Regions from separate parts of the Streptomyces chartreusis genome, predicted to be linked through region 3. Evidence: predicted binding sites of a transcription regulator. Region 3 holds the regulator's gene; each other region holds the start of a gene.
What was found. Region 3 encodes HrcA, which represses chaperone genes, less so after heat shock. Its sites were predicted from a motif close to TTNGCACTCNGNNNNNCNGAGTGCNAA; they were not measured.
Positions count from the first base shown of each region.

Region 1: the regulator HrcA is predicted to act here: its motif matches at 7,821-7,847, upstream of groES (co-chaperone GroES).
Region 2: the regulator HrcA is predicted to act here: its motif matches at 5,646-5,672, upstream of groL (chaperonin GroEL).

Region 1 covers NZ_CP023689.1:4,042,869-4,052,518, reverse strand. Annotated here, with positions in the region: gene CP983_RS17110 (beta-xylosidase/alpha-l-arabinosidase) at 1-51, opposite strand, end outside; gene CP983_RS17105 (LacI family DNA-binding transcriptional regulator) at 173-1,291, shown strand; gene CP983_RS17100 (LCP family protein) at 1,524-2,588, shown strand; gene CP983_RS17095 (YciI family protein) at 2,698-3,054, shown strand; gene CP983_RS17090 (RNA polymerase sigma factor) at 3,101-4,438, shown strand; gene CP983_RS17085 (THUMP-like domain-containing protein) at 4,439-5,611, opposite strand; gene CP983_RS17080 (polysaccharide deacetylase family protein) at 5,896-6,948, shown strand; gene CP983_RS17075 (polysaccharide deacetylase family protein) at 6,945-7,775, shown strand; gene groES (co-chaperone GroES) at 7,994-8,302, shown strand; gene groL (chaperonin GroEL) at 8,421-9,650, shown strand, end outside.
Region 2 covers NZ_CP023689.1:5,360,580-5,370,229, forward strand. Annotated here, with positions in the region: gene otsB (trehalose-phosphatase) at 1-466, shown strand, start outside; gene CP983_RS23535 (alpha,alpha-trehalose-phosphate synthase (UDP-forming)) at 486-1,925, opposite strand; gene CP983_RS23540 (glucosyl-3-phosphoglycerate synthase) at 2,021-2,965, opposite strand; SAM riboswitch class I at 3,113-3,268, shown strand; gene thrC (threonine synthase) at 3,287-4,573, shown strand; gene CP983_RS23550 (MoaD/ThiS family protein) at 4,570-4,845, shown strand; gene CP983_RS23555 (cold-shock protein) at 5,288-5,494, shown strand; gene groL (chaperonin GroEL) at 5,836-7,458, shown strand; gene CP983_RS23565 (NADH:flavin oxidoreductase) at 7,808-8,935, shown strand; gene CP983_RS23570 (metallophosphoesterase family protein) at 8,964-9,650, shown strand, end outside.
Region 3 covers NZ_CP023689.1:6,596,933-6,606,582, forward strand. Annotated here, with positions in the region: gene hemW (radical SAM family heme chaperone HemW) at 1-150, shown strand, start outside; gene CP983_RS28990 (DUF3097 domain-containing protein) at 179-988, opposite strand; gene CP983_RS28995 (MBL fold metallo-hydrolase) at 1,020-1,763, opposite strand; gene hrcA (heat-inducible transcriptional repressor HrcA) at 1,928-2,944, shown strand; gene dnaJ (molecular chaperone DnaJ) at 2,945-4,081, shown strand; gene CP983_RS29010 (nitronate monooxygenase) at 4,161-5,246, shown strand; gene CP983_RS29015 (16S rRNA (uracil(1498)-N(3))-methyltransferase) at 5,243-5,992, shown strand; gene CP983_RS29020 (VOC family protein) at 6,010-6,402, shown strand; gene CP983_RS29025 (hypothetical protein) at 6,662-7,216, shown strand; gene CP983_RS29030 (S41 family peptidase) at 7,313-9,650, shown strand, end outside.

The DNA.
Region 1 (9,650 bases), 2.6 Mb from region 3:
GACGCGGGCGGCGGCGGACAGGGCGGGGTCGCGCCAGGGGGCGGTGGTCATGAAACTCCTGTCGGGGCGATGGCCCACTCGCGAATGTTTCGTTATTCACCTCGAATGTTCCGGAACCTAGGTGCGGCGAGAAGGGTTCGTCAAGAGGTCGCGCAGGGATACGATCGCCGCCATGACAGCCCGTGAGCCCGCTGAAACCCGGACGACAGAGTCGGAAAGCCGGTCGACAACGTCGGAAACCCGGACGACCACGACGACGGCACCTGCGGCCGGCCGGTCCGCGCAGACCGCCACGCTCGCCGAGATCGCGCGTGAGGCAGGCGTGTCCGCGCCGACTGTTTCGAAGGTCCTCAACGGACGCGCCGACGTCGCCCCGGCCACCCGCACCCGCGTCGAGGAGCTGCTGCGCGCCCACGGCTACCGGCGCCGGCGGGCCGAGGCCAGCCGCTCGCCGCTGATCGACCTGGTCTTCCACGAGCTGGAGAGCGCGTGGGCGATGGAGGTCATCCGGGGCGTGGAGAACGTCGCCCGCGACGCGGGCCTGAGCGTGGTGCTGAGCGAGAGCGCCGGGCGGCTGACCCCGGGCCGGACCTGGGCCGACCAGGTCGCCGCCCGCCGCCCGCACGGCGTGATCCTCGTGCTGTCCGGCCTCGACGAGTCCCAGCGCGCCCTGCTCACCAGCCGCTCGATCCCGTTCGTGGTGATGGACCCGGCGGGCGACCCCGGCGCCGACGTGCCGTCCATCGGCGCCACCAACTGGCAGGGCGGGCTCGCCGCCACCCGGCACCTCGTCGACCTCGGCCACCGCAGGATCGGCGCGATCACCGGGCCGTCCCGGATGATGTGCAGCCGCGCCCGCCTCGACGGCTATCGGGCCGCCCTGGAGACGGCCGGGCTGCCGGTCGAGCAGGACCTGATCCGGCCCGGCGACTTCCACCACGAGACCGGCTACCGGCAGGGCCTTGAGCTGCTGCGCCGCCCGGACCGGCCGACCGCCGTCTTCGCCGGCAACGACCTCCAGGCGCTCGGACTGTACGAGGCCGCGCGCGAGCTGGGGCTGCGCATCCCCGAGGACCTCAGCGTCGTCGGCTTCGACGACCTGCCGGTCGCCCGCTGGGTCGGGCCGCCGCTGACGACCGTACGGCAGCCGCTGACGGAGATGGCCGAGGCGGCGGCGAAGCTGGTGCTCGACCTCGCGCGCGAGGAAGGGGCGCCGGCGACACGGGTGGAGCTGGCGACCAGCCTGGTGGTGCGCAGCAGCACGGGGGAGCCGCCTGCGACGCAGCGGTAGGGGTCCGTTGCCGCAGGGACGGGTGTTTCGCGCCGCCTTCACCGCGCACCGAAGTCAGTCGGTCGTGCGGACGAAACTTTCGACAACAGGCTGGCTTCCGGCGGTGGTTCAGGGGCGTCCCGTGCCAACGGGTCCTGAATCGGGGCCGGTTCGGTCGGGAAGTCTGAGAATTTCCGAAGAAAAGGCGGTCTGGCATCCCTGCCCGTAATAATTCGGACGTACGTTCCTGCCTATGACGGGACTTGGCGCGAACGGACGGGAAGCGGACGAGGACGACGGCAGAGACCCGGGCCGGCGGTCGACAGCACTCAAGACCGTCGGCCTTCTCCTCGCCGGCATCCTGACCCTGGGCGTCGCCGCAGCGGGCTGGGTCTACTGGCACCTCAACGACAACATCAAGAGCGTCGACATCGACAGCGCGCTCGGCGACAACCGCCCGCCCAGGGCGATGACTACGCCGGCCCCCTCCGCCTCCGAGTCCCCGCTGCCCACGGGTTCCCTGAACATCCTGGTCCTCGGCTCGGACTCGCGCAGCGGCGAGGAGAACCGGGAACTCGGCGGCGGCAGCAGCACCGGCGCCCGCTCCGACACCGCGATGGTCGTGCACATCGACGCCGGCCGCACGGAGGCGACGGTCGTCTCCATCCCGCGCGACACCCTGGTCACCCGCCCGTCCTGCCCGCTGCCGTCGGGCGGGTCGACCGAGGTGTCGTACAACTCCATGTTCAACAGCGCGTATTCGATCGGCGGCCCCGTCTGCGCGGTCAAGACCGTCGAGTCGCTCACGGACATCCGCATGGACCACTACATCGAGATCGACTTCTCCGGCTTCGCGAAGCTGGTGGACGCGCTGGGCGGCGTCACCGTCACGACGGACGAGGACATCGACGACGAGGACAGTCATCTGACCCTGGAGGCGGGCACGCACCATCTGGACGGCGAGCAGGCGCTGGCCCTCGCCCGCACCCGGCACGGCATAGGCGACGGCAGCGACCTCGGCCGCATCGGCCTGCAGCAGACGCTGGTGAAGGCCCTCCTGGACCAGATGTCCGCCACGTCCCTGCTCACCGACCCCACCCGGCTCTACCGGGTCGCCGACGCGGTGACGGCCGGCCTGACCACCGACACCGGCCTGGACTCCCTGACCGAGCTGGTGAGCCTCGGCCGCAGCCTGAGCGGCCTGACGTCGGACGCGGTGCGGACGGTCATGATGCCGGTCGTACCGGCGCCGTCGGACCGCAACCGGGTGGTGGCCGAGGAGCCGGAGGCGGGCGAGCTGTGGGAGTCCCTGAGGTGAGAAAAAAATCTTCGGGGAAATCCGGGGGGCGTGTCGATCGGGCGGTCCGCCGTTCGACGAAGGTGTGAGAGGCCGGGAAGAACCCGGTCCCCGCACACGAGGAGCCACCATGCCCCGCTACCTGTCGCTCGTGAAGATCGACGAGTCCACCGCCCCCGCCGAGGGCCCGAGCCCCGAGCTGATGCAGCGGATGGGCGAGCTGATGGAAGAGATCACCAAGGCCGGCGTCATGCTCGACACGGCCGGACTGACGCCGTCCGCGCAGGGCAGCCGCGTGCACTGGGAGGGCGGCAGCATCTCCGTCACCGACGGGCCCTTCACCGAGTCCAAGGAGGTCATCGGCGGCTACGCGCTCATGCAGTGCAAGGACATGGCCGAGGCCCTGGAGTGGACCAAGCGGTTCGTCAAGGTGCACGGCGAGGAGTGGACGGTGACCTGCGAGGTGCGGGAGATCGCCGAGGGCTGATCCGGTTCCTTGGCTCCGTGGCCGTACGGGTGTCTGATGGTGGGCTGTGGAACCACAGCCCCAGCCCACCGCGGACACCGACACCGGCCGTGCCGCCGCGGACAGCGACCGCGGCACCGCCGAGCCCGGCAGTGTCGCCGCCGGCACGGCCGCGACCGTCGAGACCGTCTTCCGTATCGAGTCCCCGCGGGTCATCGCGGCCGTCACCCGGCTGGTCCGCGACGTCGGCATCGCCGAGGAGCTCGCGCAGGACGCGCTGGTCGCCGCGCTGGAGCAGTGGCCGCGCGACGGCGTGCCGGACAACCCCGGCGCCTGGCTCATGGCCGCCGCCAAGAACCGTGCCGTCGACCTGATCCGCCGCCGCGAGAACTACGCCCGCAAACTCGCCGAGATCGGCCGCGACCTGGAGACGACGGCACCCCCCGAGGAGCCCTCCGACCCCGACGACATCGACGACGACCTGCTGCGCCTGGTCTTCACCACCTGCCACCCGGTGCTGTCGCCGGAGTCCCGCATCGCCCTCACCCTCCGCCTCCTCGGCGGTCTGACCACGCCGGAGATCGCCCGGGCCTTCCTGGTCCCGGAGCCGACGGTCGCCCAGCGCATCGTCCGCGCCAAGCGCACGCTCGCCACGAAGAACGTCGCCTTCGAGGTCCCGTACGGCCCCGACCGCGAGGCCCGGCTCGGCTCCGTCCTCGACGTCATCTACCTGATCTTCAACGAGGGGTACGCCGCCACGGCCGGCGACGACTGGCTGCGCCCGGGGCTGTGCGAGGACGCGCTGCGGCTGGCCCGCGTGCTGTCGGGGCTGATGCCGAAGGAGCCGGAGGTGCACGCCCTGACGTCCCTCCTGGAGTTCCAGGCGTCCCGCGCGGCGGCCCGCACCGGCCCGTCCGGCGAGCCGATCCTGCTCAAGGACCAGAGCCGCGGCCGCTGGAACCGTATGCTCATCGCCCGCGGCATCCAGGCCCTGTCCCGCGCCGACGCCACCGCCACCGGCGCCCCCGGCCCGTACGCCCTCCAGGCGGCCATCGCCGCATGCCACGCGCACGCGTACACCTACGACGAGACCGACTGGAAGACCATCGCCACCCTCTACGGCCTCCTCGCCGCCCGAGTGCCCTCCCCGGTCATCGAGTTGAACCGCGCGGTCGCCGTGTCGATGGCCGACGGCCCGGAGCCCGCCCTGGAGATCGTCGACGCCATCGCCGCCGAACCGGCGCTGCGGGACTACCACTTGCTGCCCAGCGTCCGCGGCGACCTGCTCCAGCGCCTCGGTCGTACGGCGGAGGCGCGGGCGGAGTTCGAGCGGGCGGCGACGCTGACCCGGAACGCGCCCGAGCGGGAGATGCTGCTCAGGCGGGCGGCGGACACCGGCGCGTGACTACGCGGGCCGCCCCACCAGCATCGTCGGCGCCCCCGCCACCCGGGTCAGGAACACCGTCGCCGCGTTCGGCCCCTGCGGCTTGACCTTCTTGCGCAGCTCCTCCGGCTCGACGGCGGAGCCGCGCTTCTTGACGGTCAGGACACCCACCTCGCGCTCCCGCAGCAGCGCCTTCAACTTCTTGACGTTGAAGGGGAGCCGGTCGGTGATCTCGTACGCCGTCGCGTACGGCGTCGGCCGCAGTTCGTCGGCCGTGACGTACGCGATGGTCGCGTCGAGAAGCCCGCCGTCCAGGTCGTCGGCGACCTCGGCGACCAGATGGGCGCGGATGACGGCGCCGTCGGGCTCGTACAAGTACCGGCCGACGGACCGGACTTCGGGGTCGGGCAGGCCGCGGGAGAGCAGCGTGCGCGGGCCCGGGAGCAGGGTGGCGCGGATCGCCCCGGGGGCGGTGCCGAACCACAGCACCGCCTCCTTCACGTCCCCGCCGTCCGAGATCCACTCGGCCTCGGCGTCGTCGGGGACCGCCTCGTGGGGGACGCCGGGCGCGATCTTCAGGGCGGCGTGCGGTGCCTTGCGTGCCGCCTCGACGGCCCAGGACAGCGGCGGCGAATACGCCTCCGGGTCGAAGATCCGCCCGCGTCCGCCGCGCCGCGCCGGGTCGACGAACACGGCGTCGTAGCCGCTGGTGTCCACCTCGGTGACGTCCGCCTCCCGCACCTCGACCAGGCCGGCGAGTCCGAGGGCCTCGGCGTTCGCCCGCGCCGCTGCCGCCGTCGCCGGATCCCGGTCCACCGCCAGCACCCGGATCCCGGCCCGCGCCAGCGCGACGGCGTCGCCGCCGATCCCGCAGCACAGGTCGGCGACCGAGCCGATGCCCAGCTCCCGCATCCGCTCAGCCCGGTACGTCGCCACGCTCGCCCGCGTCGACTGCTCGACCCCGTTCGGCGTGAAGAACATCCGCCCCGCGTCCGCCGCCCCGAACTTCGCCACCGCCCGCTGCCGCAGGCGCGCCTGACCGAGGGCCGCCGACACCAGCTCGGCGGGGTGCTCGCGGCGCAGCCGGGTGGCGACGGCGAGTTCGTCGGCGGGGTCGGTGTCACGGACGACGTCGAGGAGGGCGCGGCCCTCGGGGGTGAGGAGCAGGGAGAGGGAGGCGAGGTGGTCGTTCACCGGGACATTGTCGGCCAGGCGCGGCGCGGACGGCGTACGGCCCGGTCGCGGGGTGCTGCCCGGCGCCCGCCGCCGGACCGTGTCCCGCCCGCCGCCCGGACCGTCTGCCGCCCACCGTCGGGACCGTGTCCCGCCCGCGGCCCGTACCGCCCGCGGCCCGTACCGCCCGCCACCCGTCGGCCACGCGCCGCGCCGCCCGCGCTGTGGGCCAGTCGGTGGATGGTCCGCCGACTGCCGCGGTGTCGGGCCGGGTTCGGGGCGGGAGCCTGCCAGGATCCGGCTCCATGCGACTAGTAGTACAAAATGACAAATGCCTCGGGAATGGGGCGGTACCCGTAGGACACCGTCGGCGGACGGCCCGGCGTGCGCGCGTCCACGGCGTCATGGCCGTGCTGGTCGTGGCCGCCATCGCCTCCGGCTGTGCCCGGCCCGGCGGACCCGGGACCGGAGCTCCGCCCTGGGCGGGAGGCGCGTCCGGGCCGACGGGCGTGTCCGGCCCGGGAGGCGGATCCGAGGCCGCGGGCGCCCCGCCGAGCCGGCAGCCGCTCGAGGCGTCGTCGCCGGCCGCCACCGCGAACTCGCAGGCCGAGAAGTTCCAGTCGGTCCACGAGGCCCGCACCGCCCGGATCGCCGCCGCCCGGCGCTGGCGCCTGGACAGCGTCCCGCTCACGCCCCCGCCGCCCCCGGCGAAGAAGCCGGAGATCACCACCCGCGACGGCTTCGAGGTCGACGGACACGAGGAGCTCGGGCTGCCGCCGGTCTTCACGACCGTCCCCACCCGCGACCGGGTCGTCTTCCTCACCATCGACGACGGCGCCGAGAAGGACCCGACCTTCCTGCGGATGATGGACGACCTCCAGGTGCCGTACACCGCCTTCCTCAGCAACTACCTGATCAAGGATGACTACGGCTACTTCAGGCGGATGCAGCGCAGCGGCGTGGGCCTGAACAACCACACCCTGCACCACCCCTACCTCCCGGCCCTGTCCTACCGCCGCCAGCAGCACGAGATCTGCGGCATGCAGGAGGTCATCGAGGAGCGCTACGGCAAGCGCCCGCTGCTCTTCCGCCCGCCCTTCGGCAACTACAACCGCAACAGCCTGCGGGCCGCGAAGTCCTGCGGCATCGAGTACGTCCCGCTGTGGAACGAGGAGGTCTTCGTCGACCACTGGGACTACCGCGAGTGGGACCGGAAGATCCGACCGGGTGACATCGTGCTCAGTCATTTCCGGGGCCGGGAGGACTGGAAGGGCACAATGCCCGACATGATCCGCCGGTTCCTGAACAAGGTGACGGCCGAGGGGTACGCGGTGGCACGGCTGGAGGACTACCTGTGAGATCGGCGCGGACGCCGGGGTCGCGGGCCCTCGCGGCAGTGGTCCTGGCGTCCGCCCTGCTCGCGGGCTGTGCGCAGCCGACGGGTCCGGCCGACCCCCGCGGCGGGCCGGCCGAGCGGTCGGCGCGCTCGGCGAAGAACCCCACGCACACGCAACAGCCGTACCGCCGCTGGGGCCTGACCGCCCCGCTGCCCGCGCCGCCGTCCCCGCCCGCGCGCAGGACACCGCACCCGGCCGGCGACCGGCTGCCCGTCGTGCACCGCGTCCCCACCCGCGACCGGGTCGTCTTCCTCAGCTACGACGACGGCGCCGAGAAGGACCCGCGCTTCGTCGACATGGTCCGCGAGCTGCGGCTGCCCGTCAGCATGTTCCTCACGGACAGCGTGGTCGGCCCGGGCTACGGCCACTTCGCCCGGCTGCGCTCGGTGGGCGCGTCGATCCAGAACCACACCCTCCACCACGCCGCCCTGCGCGGTCTGCCGTACGCGGGGCAGCGCGCCGAGATCTGCGGCCAGCAGAACAAGCTCCGCGCCCGCTTCGGCATCCGCCCCCGCCTCTTCCGCCCGCCCTACGGCACCTACGACGCCACCACGCTGCGCGCCGCCGCGCACTGCGGTGTCACGGCGGTCGTGCTCTGGCGGGCGGCGATGGAGGGCGACGGCGGACTGACGTACGCCGGGGGGCCCGCCCGGCTGCGCGCCGGGGACATCGTGTCCGTCCCTTCGGGTGAGCCCGCCGGACTGAGTCTGCGGGAGCGGACGACCCGGCTGCTGCGGGAGATCCAGCAGCGGGGACTCACGGTGGGGCGCCTGGAGGACTACCTGTAGCGAGGCCGAGGGCGAGGCCGCCGGGATGCGCCGCGCCGTCGTGAATTAGCAGTCCGCTTGACCGAGTGCTAATCACGGTCATAGTCTCGGGTCTGGCACTCCCCACTGGAGAGTGCCAACTACGCGACGGGCAGGTCCGGCACCCGCGACGACGGATCCACCTGGTCGCCACCTCAGACAGTTAACCCCGTGAGATCTCCGAAGGGGGAGGTCGGATCGTGACGACCACCAGCTCCAAGGTTGCCATCAAGCCGCTCGAGGACCGCATCGTGGTCCAGCCGCTCGACGCCGAGCAGACCACCGCCTCTGGCCTGGTCATCCCGGACACCGCCAAGGAGAAGCCCCAGGAGGGCGTCGTCCTGGCCGTGGGCCCGGGCCGCTTCGAGAACGGCGAGCGCCTGCCGCTCGACGTCAAGACCGGCGACATCGTGCTGTACAGCAAGTACGGCGGCACCGAGGTGAAGTACAACGGCGAGGAGTACCTCGTCCTCTCGGCTCGCGACGTGCTCGCGATCATCGAGAAGTAAGCACCACCTCATAGTTTTTCCAGCTGCGCCCCTGGCCCCCGCGACCACTTAAAGAAGCCGGGCGCCCGGGGCGCAGTGTCTTTTTGAACCCACAGATTTCGAGAGGGCTCCCGCTGTCATGGCGAAGATCCTGAAGTTCGACGAGGACGCCCGTCGCGCCCTCGAGCGCGGCGTCAACAAGCTGGCCGACACGGTCAAGGTGACGATCGGCCCCAAGGGCCGCAACGTCGTCATCGACAAGAAGTTCGGCGCGCCCACCATCACCAACGACGGTGTCACGATCGCCCGTGAGGTCGAGATCGAGGACCCGTACGAGAACCTCGGCGCCCAGCTGGTGAAGGAGGTGGCGACCAAGACCAACGACATCGCTGGTGACGGCACCACCACCGCCACCGTGCTGGCCCAGGCGCTGGTCCGCGAGGGCCTGAAGAACGTTGCCGCGGGTGCCTCCCCGGCCGCGCTCAAGAAGGGCATCGACGCGGCCGTGGCCGCCGTCTCCGAGGACCTCCTCGCCTCGGCCCGCCCGATCGACGAGAAGTCCGACATCGCCGCGGTCGCCGCGCTGTCCGCCCAGGACCAGCAGGTCGGCGAGCTCATCGCCGAGGCGATGGACAAGGTCGGCAAGGACGGTGTCATCACCGTCGAGGAGTCCAACACCTTCGGTCTGGAGCTGGACTTCACCGAGGGCATGGCCTTCGACAAGGGCTACCTGTCGCCGTACTTCGTGACGGACCAGGAGCGCATGGAGGCTGTCCTGGAGGACCCCTACATCCTCATCAACCAGGGCAAGATCTCCTCCATCCAGGACCTGCTGCCGCTGCTGGAGAAGGTCATCCAGTCGGGTGGCTCCAAGCCGCTGCTGATCATCGCCGAGGACGTCGACGGCGAGGCCCTGTCGACCCTGGTCGTCAACAAGATCCGCGGCACCTTCAACGCGGTCGCGGTCAAGGCCCCCGGCTTCGGTGACCGCCGCAAGGCGATGCTCCAGGACCTGGCGGTCCTCACCGGCGCCACGGTCATCTCCGAGGAGGTCGGTCTCAAGCTCGACCAGGCCGACCTGGACGTGCTCGGCAGCGCCCGCCGTGTCACCGTCACCAAGGACGACACCACGGTCGTCGACGGCGCCGGCGACTCCGCGGACGTCACGGGCCGCGTCGCCCAGATCAAGGCCGAGATCGAGAACACCGACTCCGACTGGGACCGCGAGAAGCTCCAGGAGCGCCTCGCGAAGCTGGCCGGCGGCGTGTGCGTGATCAAGGTCGGCGCCGCCACCGAGGTGGAGCTGAAGGAGAAGAAGCACCGTCTGGAGGACGCCATCTCCGCGACCCGCGCCGCGGTCGAGGAGGGC
Region 2 (9,650 bases), 1.2 Mb from region 3:
GCGGGCCGAACTGCCCGGCATCCTCGAAGCGAACGGCGCCGCGACCGGCACCTGGACCGAGGACAAGGGACACGCCGTCGCCGTCCACACCCGCCGTGCCGCCGACCCGCAGGGCACCTTCGAGGCCCTGCGCAACCCCCTCGCCGACCTGGCGGTGCGCAACGGCCTGATCGTCGAACCCGGCCGCATGGTCCTGGAACTGCGCCCGCCCGGCATGGACAAGGGCGTCGCGCTGAGCGAGTACGTCCGCGAGCTCGGCGCCGAGTGCGTCCTGTACGCCGGCGACGACCTCGGCGACCTGCCCGCCTACGCCGCCGTCGACAAACTCCGCTCCGACGGCACCCCCGGCCTGCTGGTGTGCAGCGGCAGCGAGGAGGTCACCGAACTGTCGGAGCGGGCGGACGTCGTGGTGGACGGCCCGGCAGGGGTCGTACGGCTGCTGCGGGCGATCGCCGCCGCCGGCTGACCCCTGGCCCCGCCTCCGCTCAGGCGGACGGGCCGGGCTGCTCCTCCAGTGCGTGCAGCTGGTCCAGGAACCACTGGGCGGGCGGTAGCGCGGTCGCTGCGGCCGCCAGGCGCTTCGAGCGCTCCGCCCGCTCCTCCGGCCCCACGGACAGCGCCTCGTGCAGCGCCCGTGCCGTGCCGACCACGTCGTACGGGTTGACGGTGATCGCGTCCTCGCCGAGTTCCTCGTGGGCCCCGGCCTCCCGCGACAGCACCAGCGCGCACCCCTCGTCGGAGACGAGCGGCATCTCTTTCGCGACGAGGTTCATGCCGTCCCGGATGGGATTGACCAGCGCCACGTCCGCGAGCCGGTAGGCGGCGAGCGAGCGGGCGAAGTCGTCCTTGACGTGCAGCACGACCGGCGTCCAACCCGGCGTGCCGTACTGCGAGTTGAGCTCGTCCGCCAGCCGCTGCACCTCGGCCGTGTAGTCCCGGTACACCGCCAGGTCCTGCCGCGAGGGGTAGGCGAAGGCCACGTGCACCACCCGCTCGCGCCACTCGGGGTGGTCGTCGAGGAGCTGCCGGTAGGAGAGCAGGCCGCGGACGATGTTCTTGGACAGCTCGGTCCGGTCGACCCGCACGATCGTCCTGCGGGCGGTGCCGTCCGGGGCCGAGCCGATCTCGTCGCGGAGCGCGGTCATCCGCTCCGTCACGTCCGCCCGGTGCGAGCGTTCGCGCAGGAAGTCCGCGTCCGCGCCCAGCCCGTGCACGCCGATCCGCGTGCCTCCGAGCCCGTCGGCGAACCGGGCGCAGCACGCCTCGAAGGCGTCCGCCCACCGCCGGGTGAGGAACCCCAGCCGGTCCGCGCCCAGCATCCCGCGCAACACCTGCTCGGCGATGTCGTCGGGCAGCATCCGGAAGTACTCCGGCGGCGCCCACGGCGTGTGCGAGAAGTGGCCGATCCTGAGGTCGGGGCGCAGCTCACGCAGCATCCCCGGCACCAGCGTCAGGTGATAGTCCTGCACCACCACCGCCGCCCCCGGCGCCGCCCGCCCGGCCAGCGCCTCGGCGAAGGCGCGGTTGTACGCCTCGTAGGACGCCCACTGCCGGCGGAACTCCGCGTCGAAGACCGGCTCCAGCGGCGTCTGGTAGAGCATGTGATGGACGAACCACAGCACCGAGTTGGCGATGCCGTTGTACGCGTCCGCGTGCACGTCGGCCGGGATGTCCAGCATCAGCACGCCGTCCTCGCCGACCCCGCGCCGCACCGCCTCGCGGTCGCCGTCGGACAGCGCCGAGCACACCCACAGGGCGCCCGCGTCCGGCCCGATCGCCGACAGCCCGGAGACGACTCCGCCGCCGCCGCGCCTGGAGGTCAGCGAGCCGTCGTCGCCCACCTGGTACGAGACCGGGCCGCGGTTCGACGCGACGAGCACCTTGGCAGCACCGTGCGCACCCGGCGCATCCTGCGTGGAAGCCATAAGCCTCAACCTAGCCCTCCCAGGAAACGCTCAAACGTGCGGTTCCGCTCAGTGGGGGGCTCTTGTCAGCCCTGTATACGGCCGGTTTCCGGCGTTTACGCGACCTTCCGCGTCGCGTACTCGGCGATCTCCACCATCGGCGGCCGCTCCTCGGTGTCCACGGAGTACGTACGCGGCTCGAAACCGTCCTCGCCGCGCTCGAACTGGGTCAGGGACGGGCGCACCAGGTGCCCGCGGGCGAGCCGCAGCTGCGCCGTGCGGTAGATCGCGGCGGACATCCGGCCGAGCGCCTGCCCGTCCTGGTGCCGGTGCTTGCGCACCCCCACGTCCACCTGGGCCAGCGCGTCGAGCCCCACCAGGTGCAGCGCGTCGACCAGCATGCCCAGCTCGACGCCGTACCCGACGGGGAACGGGAGCTGTTCCAGCAGGCTGCGGCGGGCCGCGTACTCGCCGCCGAGCGGCTGCACGAAGCCGGCGAGCTGCGGCCAGTGCATGTTCAGCAGCGGGCGCGCCATCAGCTCGGTGACCCGGCCGCCCTGCCCGGCCGCACCGGCGAGCGGGCGGTCGTACATCGCCTTGACCAGGTCCACGCCGGGGTCGGTGAGCAGCGGGCCGACGATCCCGGAGACGAAGTCGGAGGAGAACTCCTTCAGGTCGGCGTCGATGAAGCAGACGATGTCGCCGCCGGTCACGAGCAGGGAGCGCCACAGGACCTCGCCCTTGCCGGGCACGGCCGGGACGCGCGGCAGGATCTCGTCGCGGTGCACCACGCGGGCGCCCGCCGCGGCGGCGACCTCGGAGGTGCGGTCGGTGGAGCCGGAGTCGACGACCACGATCTCGTCGACCAGCGGGACCTGCCGGACGAGGTCATGGGCGATGATCGCGACGATCTCGCCGACCGTCTCCTCCTCGTTGAGCGCGGGCAGCACGACGGACACCGACTGGCCCGAGCGCTGTTTGGCGGCCAGGATGTGATGCAGCGGGCGGTCGGCAACGGACCAGGAGCGGCTGCTCAGCCAGCGCTCTGCTTCTTCCAGCACGGTCGGCGGCTCCTCACTGTCGGGACGTCTGTGATCCATCTCGCGGTTCGGACGGCTAGCTCAACTGTCCTGGCGTTCGGTTACAGTCTTGAACAACGCGGATGACCATCGCATGTCCGAGGTCGGCCGTCGTCCACAACCGAATACCGCTCATCCAGAGGGGCAGAGGGATACGGCCCGATGAAGCCCCGGCAACCCTCCAGTCGGTTCTCGTAGATCAGTGTTGATCGTTCCGCGAGGCTCCCGGCTAGGGAAGGTGCCAAATCCGTCTCACGGCGAGATGCGTCGTGAGGAAGATGAGGAGAAAGGGCCTCGCCTCACATGGCTGCGCAGACTGTTGCAAGCACCACCGAATCCACCGTAGACCTCGGCCCCGCCGCGGCGCTCTCCTGCCGCGAGTGCGGTCACCGGGTACCGCTCGGCCCGGTCTTCGCGTGCGAGGAGTGTTTCGGCCCGCTGGAGATCGCCTACGACTTCTCGGCCTACGACGCCGAGGAGCTCCGCAAGCGGATCGAAGCGGGCCCCGCGAACATCTGGCGCTACGCGCCGCTCCTGCCCGTCCCGGCCAACGTCGCCGACAAGCCGAACCTCAACCCCGGCTGGACCAAGCTCGTCAAGGCCGACCACCTCGCGAACGAGCTCGGCGTCGACGCCGGCAAGCTGTTCGTCAAGGACGACTCCGGCAACCCGACGCACTCCTTCAAGGACCGTGTCGTCGCCCAGGCCCTGGAGGCCGCCCGCGCCTTCGGCTTCACCACGCTCTCCTGCTCCTCCACCGGCAACCTGGCCGGCGCGGTGGGTGCCGCGGCCGCCCGCGCCGGCTTCCGCTCGTGCGTGTTCATCCCGCACGACCTGGAGCAGGGCAAGGTCGTGATGGCCGCGATCTACGGCGGCGAGCTCGTCGGCATCGAGGGCAACTACGACGACGTGAACCGCTTCTGCTCCGAGCTGATCGGCGACCCGGCCGGCGAGGGCTGGGGTTTCGTCAACGTCAACCTGCGGCCCTACTACGCCGAGGGCTCCAAGACCCTGGCGTACGAGATCTGCGAGCAGCTCGGCTGGCAGCTCCCGGACCAGCTGGTCGTCCCGATCGCGTCCGGCTCGCAGCTCACGAAGATCGACAAGGGGCTCCAGGAGCTGATCAAGCTCGGGCTCGTCGAGGACAAGCCGTACAAGATCTTCGGTGCGCAGGCCGAGGGCTGCTCGCCGGTGTCGACCGCGTTCAAGGCCGGCCACGACGTGGTCCGCCCGCAGAAGCCGAACACCATCGCCAAGTCGCTGGCCATCGGCAACCCGGCCGACGGGCCGTACGTCCTCGACATCGCGCGCCGCACCGGCGGGTTCGTGGAGGATGTGACGGACGAGCAGGTCGTCGACGCGATCAAGATCCTCGCCCGGACCGAGGGCATCTTCGCGGAGACCGCCGGTGGGGTGACCGTGGGTGTGACGAAGAAGCTGATCGAGAACGGCGTCCTCGACCCCACCAGGACCACCGTCGTACTGAACACCGGCGACGGCCTCAAGACGCTGGACGCGGTGGCCGGCACCGGCCTCACCGCCACCATCCGCCCGAACCTGGACTCCTTCCGAGAGGCTGGCCTCGCATGAGCGTGACCGTTCGCATCCCGACCATCCTGCGCACCTACACCGGCGGGCAGGCCGAGGTCGCCGCCGAGGGCGGCACCCTCGCCGAGGTCATCACCGACCTGGAGAAGAACCACACCGGGATCGCCGCCCGGGTGCTCGACGACCAGGGCAAGCTGCGCCGGTTCGTCAATGTCTACGTCAACGACGACGACGTGCGTTTCGAGCAGGGCCTCGAGACGGCGACCCCGGACGGCGCGGGCGTTTCCATCATCCCGGCCGTCGCCGGCGGCTGACCGAATGACCGATCATTACCTTCGGTAACCCAGGTTACTGAGAGTTCACCGAATTGCCCCCTCCGTGAGAGAAGCGGAGGGGGCAATTCTGTGTGGTTGAGCGAGGTACAGTTGGGGAACGTGCCGCTGATCTCCGAGTCGGTTGCCTTGAATTTCTGCCGTAAGCCCGACAAGAAGTAGCCAAAGTGTGCGGGTTTTTTGCGGCTTTTGTTCCGTATGCCGGGTCCGACTTGACCTGAAGTCAGCGGAATTGTCCCCACATTCCCGACCGGTCGTGCCCGGATTTCTCGTCCGATTGACCTGTTGCAGACGGCAGTTGGGCAGATACATTCAGCCGCGGTCGACGCGTTCCGGCGCACGCCCCCGACCGATGGGGGGTGAGGTCTGACCCGGATCCGCGAAGTGTGGATCTGTGCAAGGGCCAGTAATAGGGGAGTTAGGCATGGCTCAGGGCACCGTCAAGTGGTTCAACGCGGAGAAGGGGTACGGCTTCATCGCGGTCGACGGTGGTGCGGATGTTTTCGTCCACTACAGCGCGATCCAGATGGACGGTTACCGCACCCTGGAAGAGGGCCAGCGGGTCGATTTCGAGATCTCGCAGGGTCAGAAGGGGCCGCAGGCGGACATGGTCCGACTGGCGACCGGCTGAAGCACGCGTCGACTAACAGCAGCGACGTACTTCTTCGAAGGGCCCGCACCTCCTCGGGGTGCGGGCCCTTCGTCGTGTTCGCGACCTGTCCGGGACCCGTTCGCGCCCTGTTCGCCCCCGGCGGAGCGCCTCGCCCGATCCCCGAGAGCCGCTTGCACTCGCATGGGTCGAGTGCTAATCATTGGCGTTAGCACTCTGAAGGTGAGAGTGACAAAGAAGGACCGGGTCGGTGAGGCCCGCAGGCCAGGTGGGGCAAGGAACCACGAGGCATGTGAGCCGTCCGTCGCGGGCGCGGGCGCGGTCCGAAGGAATCACCCCCAGTCCTGGAGGGACCACTTCACATGGCCAAGATCATCGCGTTCGACGAGGAGGCGCGGCGCGGCCTCGAGCGCGGCATGAACCAGCTCGCGGACGCCGTCAAGGTGACGCTCGGCCCCAAGGGTCGCAACGTCGTCCTCGAGAAGAAGTGGGGCGCCCCCACGATCACCAACGATGGTGTCTCCATCGCCAAGGAGATCGAGCTCGAGGACCCGTACGAGAAGATCGGCGCCGAGCTGGTCAAGGAAGTCGCCAAGAAGACGGACGACGTCGCCGGTGACGGTACGACCACCGCGACCGTTCTCGCCCAGGCCCTGGTCAAGGAGGGCCTGCGCAACGTAGCCGCCGGCGCCAACCCGATGGCCCTCAAGCGCGGTATCGAGCGTGCCGTCGAGGCCGTCTCCGCCGCCCTGCTCGAGCAGGCCAAGGATGTCGAGACCAAGGAGCAGATCGCTTCCACGGCCTCCATCTCCGCCGCCGACACCCAGATCGGCGAGCTCATCGCCGAGGCGATGGACAAGGTCGGCAAGGAAGGCGTCATCACCGTCGAGGAGTCCCAGACCTTCGGTCTGGAGCTGGAGCTCACCGAGGGTATGCGCTTCGACAAGGGCTACATCTCGGCGTACTTCGCCACCGACATGGAGCGGATGGAGGCGTCGCTCGACGACCCGTACATCCTGATCGCCAACTCCAAGATCGGCTCCGTCAAGGACCTGCTCCCGCTCCTGGAGAAGGTCATGCAGTCGGGCAAGCCGCTGCTGATCATCGCCGAGGACGTCGAGGGCGAGGCCCTGTCGACCCTGGTCGTCAACAAGATCCGCGGCACCTTCAAGTCCGTCGCCGTCAAGGCCCCGGGCTTCGGTGACCGTCGCAAGGCGATGCTGAACGACATCGCCATCCTCACCGGTGGCGAGGTCATCTCCGAGGAGGTCGGTCTCAAGCTCGAGAACACCTCCCTGGACCTCCTTGGCAAGGCCCGCAAGGTCGTCATCACCAAGGACGAGACCACCATCGTCGACGGTGCCGGCTCCTCGGACCAGGTCGCGGGTCGCGTCAACCAGATCCGCGCCGAGATCGAGAACAGCGACTCGGACTACGACCGCGAGAAGCTCCAGGAGCGCCTGGCGAAGCTCGCGGGCGGCGTGGCCGTCATCAAGGCCGGTGCCGCGACCGAGGTGGAGCTCAAGGAGCGCAAGCACCGCATCGAGGACGCCGTGCGCAACGCCAAGGCGGCCGTCGAGGAGGGCATCGTCGCCGGTGGTGGCGTGGCTCTGCTCCAGGCTTCCGCGGTCTTCGAGAAGCTGGAGCTCGACGGCGACGAGGCGACCGGTGCCAACGCCGTGAAGCTCGCGCTGGAGGCCCCGCTGAAGCAGATCGCCGTCAACGGTGGTCTCGAGGGTGGCGTCGTCGTGGAGAAGGTGCGCAACCTGGCCGTCGGCCACGGTCTGAACGCCGCCACGGGTGAGTACGTCGACATGATCGCCGAGGGCATCATCGACCCGGCGAAGGTGACGCGTTCCGCGCTGCAGAACGCCGCGTCGATCGCCGCGCTGTTCCTCACCACCGAGGCCGTCATCGCCGACAAGCCGGAGAAGGCCGCCGCGCCCGCCGGCGGCGGCATGCCGGGCGGTGACATGGACTTCTGATCGACCGCGGAGGCTCCGGTCTCCGGTTGATCAACGTCCTTCCCGAGGGCGGCACCTCTTGTTGCGACATTCGCGACAGGGGGTGCCGCCCTCGGTGCGTTGGCGGGTGCGGGTGGTTCGTGGTTGCTCGCGCAGTTCCCCGCGCCCCTAAAAGAAGGGCGTCCGCCGCGCGCCCTCCAGGGGCGCGGGGAACTGCGCGACCAGCCCCCACGCACCCGCAGTCGCTCGCAAACCGATTGTGCTCCCCGGGAATGCGGAGTCTCACACTCATCGTTGCTTAATGAGGTGCAACAATGCGTGTGCACATACTGACCGGTATAGACAGACCCCTCTTCCCAGGAGCCCCCACGTGACCGTCACTCAGCCCGCTGCCTCTCGTGCGGCGCAGATTCTGGCTCGGCCGACTGCGATCAACGGCCTCACCGTTCCCAACCGCATCGTGATGGCGCCGATGACGCGGATGTTCTCGCCGGGTGGTGTGCCGGGGGCGGACGTGGAGTCGTACTACTCGCGGCGGGCCGCCGCCGGTGTGGGGCTGATCGTGACCGAGGGGACGTACGTCGGGCACGAGTCCGCCGGGCAGAGCGACCGGGTGCCGCGGTTCCACGGTGAGGAGCAGCTCGCCGGCTGGGCGAAGGTCGCCGACGCGGTGCACGCCGCGGGCGGCACCATCGTGCCGCAGCTGTGGCACATCGGCATGGTGCGCGAGCAGGGCCAGCCGCCGTACGCCGAGGCGCCCGCGGTGGGTCCGTCCGGGCTGCGGATCGGGGCCGAGGAGGTCACCGGCAGGGCGATGACGCGGCGTGACCTGGACGACGTGATCGGCGCCTTCGCCGAGGCCGCCGCGGACGCCGAGCGCATCGGCTTCGACGGCGTGGAGATCCACGGCGCCCACGGCTACCTCGTCGACCAGTTCCTGTGGGAGGGCACCAACCGCCGCACGGACGCCTACGGCGGTGACCCCGTCGCCCGTGCGGCCTTCGGCGCGGAGATCGTGGCCGCCGTACGCGAGCGCGTCTCCCCGGACTTCCCCGTCATCTTCCGCTACTCGCAGTGGAAGCAGGAGGCCTACGACGCCCGTCTCGCCGAGACCCCCGAGGAGCTGGAGGCCATTCTGGCCCCGCTCGCCGCGGCCGGCGTCGACGCCTTCCACGCCTCCACCCGCCGCTACTGGATCCCGGAGTTCGACGGCTCCGACCTCAACCTCGCGGGCTGGACCAAGAAGCTGACCGGCAAGCCCGCCATCACCGTCGGCTCGGTCGGCCTGGACGGCGAGTTCCTGGGCGCCTTCGCCGGCCAGGGCTCCGGGCTCAAGGGCATCGACGACCTCCTGGACCGTCTGGAGTCCGAGGAGTTCGACTTCGTCGCCGTCGGCCGCGCGCTGCTCCAGGACCCCGAGTGGGCGGCGAAGGTGCTGGACGGCCGCTTCGGCGAGCTGGCGCCGTACGACGCGGCGTCGCTGAAGACCCTGAGCTGAGCCCCGACTCGCGGCTAACGTCGGAGAGATGAGGATCCTTCATCTCTCCGACACCCATGTGGAGAAGTCCGACGCCCCCAACAAGTACGGCGTCAACGCCACCGACTCGCTCCGGCTGATGCTCGCCGAACTGAGGCACCTGCGGGCCGTCGACGCGATCGTCGTCACGGGGGACATCGCGGACGACGGCGCCGTGGAGGCGTATACGGCGGTACGCGAACTGGTGGGCGAGTTCGCGCGCCCGCTCGCCGCACCGGTCTTCTACACGACCGGCAATCACGACGAACGCGTGGCCTTCGGCAAGGTGCTCGGCAGCGGCCATGCGGAGCCGGAGCTGGTGCTCGACTCCGAGGCCGGTGAGCGGGCGGCCGTGACCACGGTCGGGGGCGTGCGGTTCGTGACCCTGGACTCGCTGGTGCCGGGCAAGGTGCACGGCCATCTGGGCGCGGACCAACTCGACTGGCTGAAGCGTGTGTTGAGCACCCCGGCCGAGCGGGGCACCGTGCTCGCCCTCCACCACCCGCCGATCGCCCTCGACATCTCGGCGACCCAGCCGGTCTTCGGCCTGCGCGACCCCGGCGACCTCGCCGAGGTGATCCGGGGCAGCGACGTACGCCTCGTCCTGGCCGGGCACTACCACCTCCAGCTCTTCGGCTTCCTGGCCGCCGTGCCCGTCTGGGTCACCCCCGGCGTCGTCAGCCGCGTCGACCTGACG
Region 3 (9,650 bases):
GCGCTGCTGCGCGAGGAGGGCCTGCGGGCGTCCCGCCGAGCCCTGTCGGACGGGCTGCTGGAAAGCGGTCCGTACGAGGAGGGGCAGGCCGTCCTGACGCTGCGCGGGCGGCTGCTGGCGGACGCGGTGGTGCGGGACCTGGTGGACTGAGCGGGCGTACCCGGCCGGCCCGGCCGCCCTACGCCGGTGTCGTGACGAAGTCGATCAGTTCCTCCACCCGGCCCAGCAGCTCCGGCTCCAGGTCCTTGTAGGAACCCACCCGCTTGAGGATCGCCTGCCACACCGCCCCGATGTTGTCCGACGGCCAGCCCAAGGCACGGCACACCCCGGTCTTCCAGTCCTGGCCGTGCGGGATGCGGGGCCATGCCTCGATGCCGAGGGCCGACGGCTTCACGGCCTCCCAGATGTCGATGTACGGGTGGCCCACCACCAGGGCGTGCTCGCTCGTCACCGACTCGGCGATGCGCCACTCCTTCGTCCCGGGGACCAGATGGTCCACGAGGACGCCGAGGCGCGCGTCCGGACCGGGTGCGAATTCGGCCACGATCGACGGCAGGTCGTCGACGCCCTCCAGGTACTCCACGACCACGCCCTCGATGCGCAGGTCGTCGCCCCACACCTTCTCGACCAGCTCGGCGTCGTGCCGGCCCTCCACGTAGATGCGGCCGGCGCGGGCCACGCGGGCACGAGCGCCGGGGACGGCGACCGAACCGGAGGCGGTACGGGTCGGGCGGGCCGGAGCCGTACCCGACGGGCGGACCAGCGTGACGACCTTGCCCTCCAGCAGGAATCCGCGCGGCTCCAGCGGGAACACCCGGTGCTTGCCGAAGCGGTCCTCCAGGGTCACCGTGCCCGCCTCGCAGCGGATCACCGCGCCGCAGAACCCCGTGCCGGGCTCCTCCACCACCAGGCCGGGCTCCGCCGGTACCTCGGGGACGGGCTTGGGCTTCTTCCAGGGCGGGGTCAGGTCCGGGGAGTACTGGCGCATTCGGATGACGATAGGAGAAGCACCCCCGCGCTCACTGCGACACGCCGAATTCCGACGCGAGCTCGTCGCGCTGGCGCCGTACGAACTCCGCGTCCACCACCGCTCCGTGACCGGGTACGTACAGCGCGTCCTCGCCGCCCAGGGACAGCAGCCGGTCCAGCGCGGCAGGCCAGTGCGAGGGCACCGCGTCGGACCCGGCCTGGGGCTCGCCCGACTCCTCCACCAGATCTCCGCAGAAGACCACCTCCCGGTCGCCCGAGACGTCACCCGGCACGAGCACCACCAGGTCGTGCGCGGTGTGCGCGGGGCCCACGTTCGCCAGCAGGACCCGGCGGCCGCCGCCCAGGTCGAGCGTCCACTCGCCGCTGACCTGGTGACGGGGCCGGATCAGCGCGTCCACCGCCTCCTCCGCCGCGGCCGGATCCAGACCGTTGCGCACCGCGTCGCCCCGCAGCTCCTCGCGCGCCTGCCGGCCCTCCAGCACCGTGTCCATGCCGACCGGGCCGTAGACCTCCGCGCCCGCGAACGCCGCCGCCCCGAAGACATGGTCGAAGTGGGGATGCGTCAGCGCGAGATGAGTCACACGGTGACCGGCGAGCCACTGCGCCTGCGTACGCAACCGAACGCCCTCCGCCAGGCTCGACCCGGCGTCGACGAGCAGCGCGGTGCCGTCCCCCACGACCAGCCCCGCCGTGCAGTCCCAGCCCGGAAGCCGGCACCGGCCCACCCCGGACGCCAGCCGCTCCCATCCCAGCTCTTCCCAAGTCACCGTCATGCGGCGACGCTAGCGGGGACACCCGCGTCGAGCACGGCGGACCTGGCCCGGCCTTGCCCGGGGTGTACCCCACCGCCGTACACTGGCCGGGGACGGCTGGCACTCGGATGGACAGAGTGCCAGGAAAGATGTCAAGGGGAACGACTTCTGGAGGTGTGCGCGAGATGCTGAGTGAACGCAGGCTCCAGGTGCTGCGCGCCATCGTCCAGGACTACGTCGGGACGGAGGAGCCGGTCGGCTCCAAGGCGCTCACCGAGCGGCACAACCTCGGCGTCTCCCCGGCGACCGTCCGCAACGACATGGCGGCGCTGGAGGACGAGGGCTTCATCGCCCAGCCGCACACCAGCGCCGGGCGCATCCCCACCGACAAGGGCTACCGGCTGTTCGTCGACAAGCTCGCCGGCGTCAAGCCGATGACCCCGCCCGAGCGGCGCGCCATCCAGAACTTCCTCGACGGCGCGGTCGACCTCGACGACGTCGTGGCCCGCACGGTACGGCTGCTCGCGCAGCTCACCCGGCAGGTCGCCGTCGTGCAGTACCCGTCGCTGACCCGGTCCACCGTCCGGCACGTCGAGCTGCTCTCGCTCGCGCCCGCGCGGGTGATGCTCGTGCTGATCACGGACACCGGCCGGGTCGAGCAGCGGATGATCGACTGCCCGGCGCCCTTCGGCGAGGCCTCGCTCGCGGACCTGCGGGCACGGCTGAACAGCAAGGTCGCGGGGCGGCGCTTCACCGATGTGCCAAGGCTCGTCGAGGACCTCCCCGAGGCCTTCGACATCGAGGACCGCGGCACCGTCTCGACCGTGCTCTCCACCCTCCTGGAGACACTCGTCGAGGAGAACGAGGAGCGGCTGATGATCGGCGGTACCGCCAATCTCACCCGCTTCGGGCATGACTTCCCCCTCACCATCCGGCCGGTCCTGGAAGCCCTGGAGGAGCAGGTCGTCCTCCTCAAGTTGCTTGGCGAGGCCGGGGATTCGGGCATGACCGTGCGGATCGGGCACGAGAACGCCTATGAGGGACTCAACTCCACTTCCGTGGTCTCGGTGGGCTACGGTTCGGGCGGCGAGGCAGTCGCCAAGCTCGGCGTGGTCGGACCGACCCGCATGGATTACCCGGGAACGATGGGAGCGGTACGCGCAGTGGCACGTTACGTCGGACAGATCCTGGCGGAGTCGTAAGTGGCCACGGACTACTACGCCGTGCTCGGCGTGCGTCGCGACGCGTCGCAGGAAGAGATCAAGAAGGCCTTCCGGCGGCTCGCTCGCGAGCTGCACCCGGACGTCAACCCGGATCCGAAGACCCAGGAGCGGTTCAAGGAGATCAACGCCGCTTACGAGGTGCTGTCGGACCCGCAGAAGAAGCAGGTCTACGACCTCGGCGGCGACCCGCTGTCCCAGGCGGGCGGCGCGGGCGCGGGCGGCTTCGGCGCCGGTGGCTTCGGCAACTTCTCGGACATCATGGACGCCTTCTTCGGTACGGCGTCCCAGCGCGGTCCGCGCTCGCGCACCCGGCGCGGCCAGGACGCGATGATCCGGCTGGAGGTCGAGCTCGACGAGGCGGCCTTCGGCACGACGAAGGACATCCAGGTCGACACGGCCGTCGTCTGCAACACCTGTAACGGTGAAGGGGCCGCACCCGGCACCTCCGCCCAGACGTGTGACATGTGCCGCGGCCGCGGTGAGGTGTCGCAGGTGACGCGGTCCTTCCTGGGCCAGGTCATGACATCGCGGCCCTGCCCGCAGTGCCAGGGCTTCGGCACCGTCGTCCCGACGCCGTGCCCCGAGTGCGCCGGCGACGGCCGCGTGCGGTCCCGGCGGACCCTGACGGTCAAGATCCCGGCCGGTGTCGACAACGGCACCCGGATCCAGCTCGCCGGCGAGGGCGAGGTCGGGCCCGGCGGCGGTCCCGCCGGTGACCTGTACGTCGAGATCCATGAACTCCCGCACTCGACGTTCCAGCGGCGCGGCGACGACCTGCACTGCACGGTGACGATCCCGATGACGGCGGCGTGCCTCGGCACGAAGGTGCCGCTGGAGACGCTGGACGGCATGGAGGAGGTCGACATCCGGCCCGGCACCCAGTCCGGCCAGTCGATCCCGCTGCACGGCCGCGGTGTCACGCATCTGCGGGGCGGCGGCCGAGGCGACCTCATCGTGCACGTCGAGGTCCAGACCCCGACCAAGCTGGACCCCGAACAGGAACGCCTCCTGCGCGAACTGGCCAAGCTCCGCGGCGAGGAACGCCCCCAGGGACAGTTCCAACCCGGTCAGCAGGGGTTGTTCTCGCGGCTGAAGGACGCCTTCAACGGTCGCTGACGGGTGGGGGGAAGTCCCGGCCCGGAGCAAGGGGAAGGGCCGATTCGGACTTGTTCGGAGGACGTGACAACATGCCGTCATGTCCTCCGCGCTGACCGATCTTTTCCCCCATCCGATCGTGCAGGCCCCCATGGCGGGCGGCGTCTCCGTGCCGCACCTCGCTGCCGCCGTGTCCGAGGCCGGTGGGCTGGGGTTTCTCGCCGCCGGGTACAAAACCGCCGACGGGATGTACCAGGAGATCAAGCAGCTGCGGGGACTGACCCAGCGCCCCTTCGGCGTCAACCTGTTCATGCCGCAGCCCGAGTACGCCGACGCGGCCGCCGTGGACGTCTACCGCCATCAGCTCGCCGGTGAGGCCGCCTGGTACGAGGTCGAGCTGGGGGACCCGGACAGCGGCCGCGACGACGGCTACGACGCCAAGCTCGCCGTGCTCCTCGACAACCCGGTACCGGTCGTCTCCTTCCACTTCGGCGTGCCCAGCGCCGAGGTGCTGGAGTCCCTGCGCCGCGCCGGCACCGTCACCCTCGTCACCGCCACCACCCCGGACGAGGCACTCGCCGTGCAGCGGGCCGGCGCCGACGCCGTGATCGTGCAGGGCGTCGAGGCCGGCGGGCACCAGGGCACCCACCGCGACCACCCCGAGACCGACGGCACCGGCATAGGGCTGCTCTCGCTCGTCGCGCAGGTCCGCGAGACCGTGAGCCTGCCGCTGGTCGCCGCCGGCGGCATCATGCGCGGCAGCCAGATCGCCGCCGTCCTCGCGGCCGGCGCCAGCGCCGCCCAGCTCGGCACCGCCTTCCTGATCACCCCGGAGTCAGGCGCCAACGCCCTGCACAAGCAGGCGCTGACCAACCCCCTGTTCGTCCGCACCGAGCTGACGCGCGCGTTCTCCGGACGCCCCGCGCGCGGCCTCGTCAACCGCTTCCTGCGCGAGCACGGCCCGTACGCTCCCGCCGCCTACCCCGAGGTCCACCACCTCACCTCGCCGCTGCGCAAGAAGGCCGCCGCGTCCGGCGACCCGCAGGGCATGGCGCTGTGGGCGGGGCAGGGCCACCGCATGGCCCGCGAACTCGCCGCCGGGCGGCTGGTGGAGGTCCTGGTCGCGGAATTGGACGCGGCGTCGACAGCGTTGTCGGGCTTCCCGAAGGGCGGTGCGACCGGATGACCGCGCCGGTGTTCGTCGTCGAGTCGCTGGAGCGGGCCGGTGGCGCCGAGTTCGTGCTCGACGGGCCCGAGGGCCGGCACGCCGTCTCGGTGAAGCGGCTGCGGGCCGGCGAGGACGTCGTCCTCACCGACGGGCACGGCCGCTGGGCCGAGGGCGTCGTCAAGGCGGCCGAGGGCAAGGACCGGCTGGTGCTGGAGCTCGGTGCCGTGGCCGAGGAGGCCCCCGAGCGGCCCCGGATCACCGTCGTGCAGGCCCTGCCCAAGGGCGACCGCGGTGAACTCGCCGTCGAGACCATGACCGAGACCGGCGTCGACGCGATCGTGCCGTGGGCGGCCGCCCGGTGCATCACGCAGTGGAAGGGCGAGCGGGGCGCGAAGGCGCTCGGCAAATGGCGGGCCACCGCCCGCGAGGCCGGCAAGCAGTCCCGCCGGGTGCGCTTCCCCGAGGTCGCGGACGCGGCGACGACCAAGCAGGTCGCGGCGCTGCTCGCGGCCGCCGACTTCGCCGCCGTACTGCACGAGGACCGCGACTACGGCAGCGAGGCCCTCGCGAGTGCCGACCTGCCGGCCGAGGGCGAGATCGTGCTCGTCGTCGGGCCGGAGGGCGGGGTGTCGCCCGAGGAACTGGCCCTCTTCGAGGAGGCCGGGGCGAAGGCGTACCGTCTGGGCCGTACCGTCCTGCGCACCTCCACCGCCGGAACCGCGGCGACGGCACTGCTCCTCGGCCGCACCGGCCGCTGGTCCTGACGGGAGGGACGTCCGCCGTGGAACTCGCCCAAGTACGGCTGCTGGTCACCGACTTCGCCGCCTGCTACCGCTTCTACGCCGACGTCCTCGGCCTCAAGCCGCAGTCCGGGGCGACGGACGGGCCGTACGAGAAGTTCAGCCCCGCCACCGGCTCGGCGGGGATCGCCCTCCAGGACCGGGTCATGATGGCCGAGACCCTGGGCGAACTCGGCGACGACGCCGCCGGCCATCGCTCCATGGTCGTCCTGCGCGTGGACGACCTGGACACCTACTGCGCCCAGATCACCGCCCGCGGCGCGACCCTCATGCACGGCCCCGCCCCGATGACCGACCGCATGCGGGTCGTCCACCTCAAGGACCCGGAGGGGAACCTGGTGGAACTCCAGGAGTGGCTGCTGCTGCGCGGCTGACCTCGACGGTCTCGACGACCGCGTGGAACAGCTCCCAGCCGTCCAACTCGCGCTTGCCCGGCAGTGGTTCGCGCCGCGCGGCCTCGTCGACGAGGGCCCGTACGACCCCCGGCTCGCGCAGGTTGAGGAGAGGCGGAGGTTCAGGACCTCACGGCACATGTCTCCGTCGCGGTGCTTCATTCGATTGTGATGTCCGAGGTCCTGGAGTGGCCGTATGCGCTCTACCGCGTCGGCGGCGACAGTGGCAGGCTGCCCTCCCATGGGGGCATTGAGCAGGGTTTGGGGTTGTGCGGGGCGTCGGCCTCGCGGCGTGCGGGTGGCCGGTGCCGCCGGGCTTGCCGTGGTCGCGGTCGGCGGGCTGGGCGCCTGTGACCCGGGCGGACTGAGCAGCGCGACCGTCGCGTTCACCACCGACCAGACCGTGACCGCGGAACTGGAGCGGCAGAAGGCCGATGTGCAGTGGCTCAACTGCACCGGCTCCTACGACGGCGGCGGCAACAAGAGCTCCGGTGCCACGGCGAGCGAGAACACCGTCGTCAAGGTCGACTGCGAGGGCGAGACGGGCGACGGCAAGGACATCGTCGTCACCGGCCGGATCACCCGGGCCGTCAGCGGCTCCTGTGTGCGCGGGGACCTCGTCGCCAAGGTCGGCGGCAAGGAGTGGTTCCACGTCAACGGCCTGGGCAAGTGCGACGCCACGCCCTCGCCGGTGAACCCCGGCGGCGGACAGCAGCCCGGGCCCACCGTCACGGTGACCGTCACGAAGACCGTCTACTGCAAGGAACATCCGAACTGCTGGCCGGAGGGCAAGTGACCGCTTTCCCCGGGCGGCGCGGGCAAGTGATCCAAGGGGCTGTTCGCGCACGCCGCCCTTGCTTAGGGTGATCGGGTGACACAGTCCGCGACGGCCGTGACGACCTCGGCCTCCCTCCCGCCGGCCGCACATCCCTCGTCCGCGTATCTGCGGTATCCGCATCTGCGCGGCGACCTGGTCGCCTTCACCGCCGAGGACGACGTGTGGATCGCCCCCCTCGACGGCGGCCGCGCCTGGCGGGTCAGCGCCGACAACGTGCCGGTCTCCCGGCCGCGCATCTCGCCCGACGGCACGACCGTCGCGTGGACCTCCACCCGTGACGGCGCTCCCGAGGTGCACATCGCGCCGGTCGACGGCGGCCCCTCCAGGCGCCTTACGCACTGGGGCAGTTGGCAGACCCGGGTGCGCGGCTGGACCCCGGACGGCCGGGTCCTCGCGATCAGCACCCAGGGCCAGGCCGGCAGCCGCCGCACCTGGGCCCACACGGTCCCGCTCGACGGCGGCCCCGCGACCACCCTGCCGTACGGCCCCGTCGGCGACGTCGTGCACGGGCCGCACCTGGTGCTCGCCTCCGCGCCGATGGGTCTGGAGGCCGCCCGCTGGAAGCGCTACCGCGGCGGCACGGCGGGCAAGCTGTGGATCGACCGGGAGGGCGGGGGCGACTTCGTACGGCTGCACGAGGAGCTGGACGGGAACCTCGAGGACCCCGTGTGGGTGGGGGACCGGATCGCCTTCCTCTCCGACCACGAGGGCGTCGGGGCCCTGTACTCCTCCCTCGCCGACGGCTCCGATCTGCGCGGGCACACAGCTGTCGACGGGTTCTACGCCCGGCACGCCGCGAGCGACGGCACCCGGGTCGTGTACGTGTCCGCCGGTGAACTCATGCTGCTGGACGACCTCGACGGCGCCGAGCCGCGCCGGCTGGACATCCGGCTCGGCGGGCAGCGCACCGACCGGCAGCCGTACCCGCTGAACGCCGCCCGCTCCTTCGGGGAGGCCGCCCCCGACCACACCGCGCGCGGCAGCGCCGTCTGCGTCCGGGGCAACGTGCACTGGGTCACCCACCGTTCCGGCCCCGCCCGCGCACTGGCCGCCGAGCCCGGCGTACGGGCGCGGCTGCCCCGCACCTTCCGCGCGGACGGCGAGGAGTGGGTGGTGTGGGTGACGGACGCCGAGGGCGACGACGCGCTGGAGTTCGCCCCGGCGACCGGGCTCGCGCCCGGGGCCACCCCGCGCAGACTGGCCGCCGGACAGCTCGGGCGGGTGCTGGAGCTGGCCATGGCGCCCGACGGGAGCCGGGCGGCGGTCGCCGCGCACGACGGCCGGGTGCTGTTCGTCGAGCGGGAGAGCGGCGAGGTCCGCGAGGTCGACCGCAGCGTGGACGGCGACGTGTCGGGGCTGGTGTTCTCGCCCGACTCGGCCTGGCTCGCCTGGTCGCACCCCGGCCCGCGCCCGCTCGCCCAGCTCAAGCTCGCCAACACCACCGACCTGTCGGTCTCCGAGGCGACCCCGCTGCGATTCCAGGACTACGCGCCCGCGTTCACGCAGGACGGCAAGCACCTGGTGTTCCTGTCGACGCGCGCCTTCGACCCGGTCTACGACGAGCACGTCTTCGACCTGGCCTTCGTCGTCGGCTCCCGCCCGCACCTGATCACGCTGGCGGCCACGACCCCGTCCCCCTTCGGCCCGCAGCGGCACGGCCGTCCCTTCGACGCGCCGGACAAGGAGGAGACACCCGACAGCGAGGGCACCCCCGCCACCCGCATCGACCTCGAAGGGCTCGCCGACCGGATCGTGCCGTTCCCCGTCGAGGCCGCCCGCTACACGCACCTGCGGACCGCCAAGGACGGTGTGCTGTGGCTGCGCCACCCGGTGCAGGGCGCGCTCGGCGCCTCCCGGGCCACGCCCGACGACCCCGAGCCCAAGACCGAGCTGGAGCGCTACGACCTCCTGCAGCGGCGCGTCGAGCATCTCGCCGACGACGCCGACGACTTCGAGGTCAGCGGCGACGGCAAGCGGGTCCTGCTGTGGACCGACAGCAGGCTCAAGGTCGTACCGAGCGACCGGCGGGCCTCCGGCGACGAGGACAGCGACTCCAACATCACCGTCGACCTGACCCGCGTACGGCAGCGGATCGACCCGGCCGCCGAGTGGCGGCAGATGTTCGACGAGGCCGGCCGCATCATGCGGGACCACTTCTGGCGGCCCGACATGAGCGGCGTGGACTGGCCGGGCGTCCTGGACCGCTACCGCCCGCTCCTCGACCGCGTCGCCACCCACGACGACCTGATCGACCTGCTGTGGGAGGTGCAGGGCGAGCTGGGCACCTCGCACGCCTACGTCGCCTCGCGCGGCGGGTACGGCGGCGGCGCCCGGCAGGGGCTGCTCGGCGCCGACATCTCCCGCCACGAGGAGGGGAGTTGGCGCATCGACC